DNA from 2 places in the Serratia ficaria genome. Region 2 is predicted to be linked to the other one. Evidence: predicted binding sites of a transcription regulator. Region 2 holds the regulator's gene; the other holds the start of a gene.
The links. Region 2 encodes PhoB, which activates phosphate uptake and scavenging genes when phosphate is short. Its sites were predicted from a motif close to CTGTCATAAAACTGNCNNAT; they were not measured.

Region 1 (3,424 bases), 950 kb from region 2:
CAGGCCCTGATAAACCCAACGGGTGAATTCACTTTCGCGCAGCGCATCGCCCCAGGCGATCGGCCGCACGCCTTTCCAGCGTTCGTTGAGGAAATGCGACAGCTGATCGAGAGATTGCTGCGGCGTGCTGACCCTGAAACGCGTCAGCAGACCGGCGGCGCGGCAGGCGCACAGCTCCCCCTGGCAGGGGCCCATGCCGACCCGGGTGCGCCGGCGCAGATCAACCAGGTTGTTGACGGTCAGCGAATTGACCGCATAGCACACCTCACCGACGGTCACCGCTTCGCATTCGCACACCAGGCCGTTGTCGAGCCGATCGCCGGCCGGCACCTGGCTAGCGAGATCGCCGTGGCGATATACCGCCGAACCGCGAATGCTGGCGGGCAGAGAAACCACGCGGCGCGCCGTTTCTTCCGCCGTCTGACGCGAACCGGGCAGCGCCGCCTGCGCGGTGGTGCAGGGGCTGTTCAGGCCCAATTTTTCACACAGCTTGTCGGTGGCCCACTGCGCCATCAGCCGATAGGTCATCAGCTTGCCGCCGGTAATGGTGATAAACCCCTCCAGCCCGTCGCGTTCGGCGTGGTCGAGCAGCACGATGCCGCGGCTGACGTTGCGCCCGTTCGGGTCGTCGTCGCTGGCCACCAGCGGCCGTACGCCGGCATAGGCGCGCAGAATGCGGGTCTGCGCCAGCTCGGGCGCCAGCAGCGCACCCTCGCGGATCAGGATGTCCACCTCCTGCGGCGTCACCTGCATGTTGTCGATCTGGTCGTAGTCGATATGGGTGGAGGTGGTGCCAATCAGCGAGATGGTGTCGCCCGGCACCAGAATGTCGGCGTCCGCCGGTTTGCGGCAGCGGTTGATCACCCGGTTGTTGATGCGATGGCCGAGGATCAGCAACGCCCCCTTGGCCGGGAACATGCGCACCCGCAGATCGGCGTATTCGGCAATCTGCTGGCCCCAAATGCCCGCCGCGTTGACCACCATGGCGGCGTGCAAATCGTACCTTCTCCGGTTTTGATGGTCGAAAACGCGCACGCCGGTCACGCGATCGCCCGCGCGCAACAAACCGACCACCTGATGATAGGTGAGGCTCCGCGCGCCGTGCTCACGGGCGTCCAGCATGTTGGCGGCGGTCAGGCGGAACGGATCGACGGTGCCGTCCGGCACGCGCACCGCGCCGATCAGCGCCGGATTGGCCGCCGGCTCCAGGCGCAGGGCCAGCTGTGGATCGATCGCCTCGGCGTCGATGCCCGCCGCGCGGCAGGCGGCGATAAACGGCTGCTGATAGTCCAGCGGATCCTGCGGCAGGGTGATGAACAGCCCCTCTGTCGCTTCGATGCAATGGTGGGCGATGCGTTTCAGGATGCGATTTTCTTCGATGCATTCACGCGCCGACTCGCCGTCGGTGACCGCATAGCGCGCGCCGCTGTGCAGCAGGCCATGATTGCGGCCGGTGGCGCCGGTGGCGATATCGTGGCGCTCCAGCAGGATGCAGCGCAGCCCCCGGCGCGCGCAGTCGCGCGCAATGCCGGCGCCGGTCGCGCCGCCGCCGATGATGATCACATCCGTTTCGTCGTCCGCCGAATGGCTGCTCATAACGTTCCCCCAGGATCCGTGGTGATGCTCCCTATTGGGCCACGGTTACTGAGGGTTTTGTTTGATAAGGAACAATAACGAACCTTAAACGAAAGAAAAATGTCCACAAAAAACCATGAATGTGATCATTGTCACGATTTTTGGCCCTTTTTCTATTTCATAACGTTAACGAATCGCTCAAAATCCGCCGTAGTTTCATAAAAGTGTAACATTTGCGCCATTCATCACAGCGACACCAGGCGTATTTGACTAGGATGGCGCTCGTTATGGAACAAAAAAACACCACATTCGATATCCGCTCAATCATCAAATGAACGTAAAAGGTCATATTGATGTGATAACAGATAAAGCCATCGGAGGCGCTCATGTTGAGTATTTTTAAGCCGGCAGCACACATTTCCCGTGTGCCGGTCGACAAGGTCGACCCGCTCTACCGTAAATTGCGCTGGCAAATTTTTATGGGGATCTTCTTCGGTTATGCCGCCTACTATCTGGTGCGCAAGAACTTCACCCTGGCAATGCCGTACCTGATCGATCAGGGTTTCAGCCGCGGCGACCTCGGTTTCGCGCTGTCGGGCATTTCCATCGCCTACGGTTTTTCCAAATTCATCATGGGTTCGGTCTCCGACCGCTCCAACCCGCGGGTATTCCTGCCCGCCGGCCTGATCCTCGCCGCGGCGGTGATGCTGTTCATGGGCTTCGTGCCATGGGCCACCTCCAGCATCGCGGTGATGTTCGTGCTGCTGTTCCTGTGCGGCTGGTTCCAGGGCATGGGTTGGCCGCCGTGCGGCCGCACCATGGTGCACTGGTGGTCGCAGAAAGAACGCGGCAGCATCGTTTCGGTGTGGAACTGCGCCCACAACGTGGGTGGCGGCCTGCCGCCGCTGCTGTTCCTGCTGGGCATGGCCTGGTTCAACGACTGGCACGCGGCGCTGTACATGCCGGCCTTCGGCGCCATTCTGGTGGCCCTGATCGCCTTCGGCCTGATGCGCGATACTCCGCAGTCCTGCGGCCTGCCGCCGATTGAAGAGTACAAGAACGACTATCCGGACGACTACAGCGAGAAAGCCGAAGAAGAGCTGACCGCCAAGCAGATCTTCATGCAGTACATCCTGCCGAACAAGCTGCTGTGGTACATCGCGGTCGCCAACGTGTTCGTTTACCTGCTGCGTTACGGCATCCTCGACTGGTCGCCGACCTACCTGAAAGAAGTGAAGCACTTCGCGCTGGACAAGTCCTCCTGGGCTTACTTCCTGTACGAATACGCCGGTATCCCGGGCACCCTGCTGTGCGGCTGGATGTCGGATAAAGTGTTCAAGGGCAACCGCGGCGCCACCGGTGTGTTCTTCATGACCCTGGTGACCATCGCCACCGTCGTTTACTGGCTCAACCCGGTCGGCAACCCTGGCATCGACATGGCCTGCATGATCACCATCGGCTTCCTGATTTACGGTCCGGTGATGCTGATCGGCCTGCACGCGCTGGAGCTGGCGCCGAAGAAAGCCGCCGGCACCGCCGCGGGCTTTACCGGCCTGTTCGGTTACCTGGGCGGCTCGGTCGCCGCCAGCGCCATCGTCGGCTACACCGTGGACTACTTCGGTTGGGACGGCGGCTTTATGGTGATGATCGGCGGCAGCGTCGGCGCAGTACTGCTGCTGTTGCTGACCATGCTGAGCGAGAAAAAACACCACGCGGAAATCGCCGCCGGCAAACGCGGCTAAGCATTATCGCATCATCTTTACCCTATGAATTTCGAGTTGCAGCTAGGCGGCCAGCTCACTCATCCCCAGGCGCTTACTTTAGTAAGTAACTGGGGTGAGTGAGCGCA
Region 2 (3,424 bases):
CAATCAACCGGTTAGGCAAGGTAAAGATGAATCGCGTGCCGCTCCCCGGCTCGCTGAGGATTTCCAGCCGCGCATCGTGGTGGCTGAGCGCGTGCTTGACGATCGCCAGCCCCAGCCCGCTGCCGCCGGTCTGGCGCGAGCGCGCCTTGTCGACGCGGTAAAAGCGCTCGGTCAGGCGCGGTATATGTTCGGCGGCGATGCCCGGCCCGTTGTCGCTGACCTGGAACTGCGCGCCCTGCGGCGTCTGCTGCCAGCTCACTTCGATATTGGTGCCCTTCGGCGTGTGATTGACCGCGTTATACACCAGGTTCGACACCGCGCTGCGCAGCTGATCGTCGTTGCCGAACACCTTAAGCTGCTCGTTCACCCGGAAGGTGATTTCGTGGTTGCCGCCGCTCAGCGACTGCGCTTCGCGCTGCAGCACCCGCAGCATCAGCGGAATGTCCACCCGTTCATTCATTTCCACGTTGGGCGCCGCCTCGATGCGCGACAGCGTCAGCAGCTGCTTGACCAGCCCGTCCATGCGCCGGGTCTGCTCCTGCATGGTGCCCAGCGCCCTGCCGCGCAGCGAGCCGTCCAGCTCTTCGTCGCTCATCATCTCCAGGTAGCCCTGCAGCACCGTCAGCGGCGTGCGCAGCTCGTGGCTGACGTTGGCGAAGAAGTTGCGCCGCGCGCCTTCCAACTGGCGCATTTGGGTGACGTCGCGCGCCACCATCAGCAGCTGCCCCTCGGAATAGGGCATCACGCGGAATTCGACGTAGTGTTCGTTATTCAGCTGCAGCGTCAGCGGGCGCGAGAACTCCTGCTGTTGCAGGTAGTGGGTGAATTCGGGGTAACGCAGCAGGTTGAGGATATGCTGGCCGTTGTCTTCCGGCCAGCGGAAGCCCAGCAGGTGTTGCGCCAGCCCGTTGCACCAAAAGATGTTGCCTTCGACGGTGGTCATCACCACCGCATCGGGCAGCGATTCGGCTCCGCTGCGGAAACGCTTGATCAACAAGGCCAGCTCGCGGCGGCGGCGGCGATTGCGCTGCTGCATCTGGTACAGCCCGTAGAACAGCGGCTCCCAGCTCCAGCGCCCCGGGGGCGGCGTCATGCTGCGATCGACCCACAGCCAGTGAGAGAGTTTGAGTTGGTTATAAAAATTCCAGGCCAGCGCCGCCAGCGCGGACGCCAGCAGGAACCAGGGCAGATAACCGAAAATCAGGCCCAGCAGCAAGGCGGGCAGACAGAAAAGGGCCAGCTCCAGGGCCAGCCTCTTCCACGACAGACGTTCTAACACGGCATATTCTCCAGCGCGGCGCGATCAGTAGCGCGTTGAGAACCGGTAGCCGGTGCCCCGAACGGTTTGAACCATTTTATCATGACCACTGGTCTCTAACGCCTTGCGGAGCCGACGGATATGCACGTCAACGGTACGGTCTTCCACATAAACGTTAGTGCCCCAGACGTGATTAAGCAACTGTTCGCGGCTATAAACACGCTCCGGATGGGTCATAAAGAAGTGCAGCAGTTTGAACTCGGTCGGCCCCATATCCAGCGCCTGATCGTTGGCCATCACGCGGTGTGAGGAAGGGTCCAGGCTCAGCCCTTGCATTTCAATCACTTCTTCCACCGCCATCGGGGAGATGCGGCGCATTACCGCCTTGATGCGCGCCACCAGCTCCTTGGGCGAGAAAGGTTTGGTGATGTAATCGTCCGCCCCCACTTCCAGGCCGCGCACCCGATCTTCTTCTTCGCCGCGCGCGGTCAGCATCATCACCGGAATGTCGCGGGTCAGCGCTTCGCGCTTCATATGTTTGATAAACTGAATGCCGGAACCTCCGGGCAACATCCAGTCGAGCAACACCAAATCAGGGAACGGCTCAGACAGGCGCGTCACGGCGCTGTCATAATCCTCGGCTTCCAACGGTTGGTAACCATTCTGTTCCAACACAAAGCACACCATCTCACGGATCGGCGCTTCGTCTTCCACCACCAGTATGCGTCTTGCCATCGTCAATCCTGCCAATGTGTTAGCGATCACAGTTGATTGCGGGCGCCATTATGCGTCAGTTTTGTGACACTTTTATGAAAAAAAGGGATGGTTATAGGCAGTAAGCATAGCGATTATTTTTTACATAAAAGAAAAATCATTCGGTTGTCATAATGATTGCGTCACGACAGCCGCTGCCGCGCCCTTTATAATCCTCGCCATTACCTTATCGCCCCGGGAGTGTCATGCGCCTGATCCACACCTCTGACTGGCATCTTGGCCAGTACTTTTTCACCAAGAGCCGCGCCGCCGAGCATCAGGCTTTCTTGCGCTGGCTGATCGAACGGATCGAACAACAGCAGGTGGATGCGCTGATCGTCGCCGGCGACCTGTTCGATACCGGCTCCCCGCCCAGCTACGCCCGCGAGCTGTATAACCGCTTTGTGGTGGAGCTGCGGCGCACCGGCTGCCAGCTGGTGGTGCTGGGCGGCAACCACGACTCGGTGGCGACGCTGAACGAATCGCGCGAGCTGCTTTCCTGCCTGAACGCGACGGTGATCGCCAACGCGCAGAGCGACATCGAACGGCAAATTCTGGTGCTGAACCAACGCGACGGCCAGCCGGGCGCGGTGTTGTGCGCCATCCCGTTCCTGCGGCCGCGCGACCTGCTCACCAGCCGCGCCGGCGAATCCGGCGCGCAGAAGCAGCTGGCGCTGCAGGAAGCGATCGCCGAACATTATCAGGCGCTGTATCGGGCGGCCTGCGACCGCCGCGACCAACTGGGATTGCCGCTGCCGATCGTCGCCACCGGCCACCTGACCACCGTCGGCGTCACCGCCTCCGACTCGGTGCGCGATATCTACATCGGCACGCTGGACGCCTTCCCGGCGCAGGCGTTTCCCCCCGCCGACTACATTGCGCTGGGCCATATTCATCGCGCGCAAAACGTCGCCAAGTCGGAGCATATTCGCTACAGCGGCTCGCCTATCCCGCTCAGCTTCGATGAACTGGGCAAGGCCAAAAGCGTGTTCATGGTCGACTTCGCCGCCGGCGCCCTGCAGCAGGTGACGCCGCTGGAGATCCCCAGCTTCCAGCCTATGCGGCTGATCAAGGGCGATTTGCCGCAGATAGAGCAACAACTGCGGCAGTTCGCCGATTATCAAGGCGAATTGCCGGTATGGCTGGATATCGAGGTGGCGACCCAGGACTACCTCAGCGACATTCAGCGCCGCATCCAGCTGCTGGCGGATGAGCTGCCGGTGGAGGTGGTGCTGCTGCGGCGCAGCAAGGAGCAGCGCCGCCAGGCGATCGAACAGCAGGATAAGGAAACGCTCAACGAGCTGAGCGTCAGCGAAGTGTTTGAACGGCGGCTGGCGCAGGAGCCGGAGATGGCCGAAGCGCGTCAGCAGCGGATGCGCCAGATGTTCCATCAGGTGGTCGATGAGGTGCGGC

Region 1: a site for PhoB is predicted at 1,789-1,808, ahead of glpT (glycerol-3-phosphate transporter). Genes of this name have one in related genera too.

The regions. Positions count from the first base shown of each region.
Region 1 covers NZ_LT906479.1:198,162-201,585, reverse strand. Annotated here, with positions in the region: gene glpA (anaerobic glycerol-3-phosphate dehydrogenase subunit A) at 1-1,596, opposite strand, end outside; gene glpT (glycerol-3-phosphate transporter) at 1,962-3,317, shown strand.
Region 2 covers NZ_LT906479.1:1,146,109-1,149,532, reverse strand. Annotated here, with positions in the region: gene phoR (phosphate regulon sensor histidine kinase PhoR) at 1-1,279, opposite strand, end outside; gene phoB (phosphate response regulator transcription factor PhoB) at 1,304-1,993, opposite strand; gene sbcD (exonuclease subunit SbcD) at 2,218-3,424, shown strand, end outside.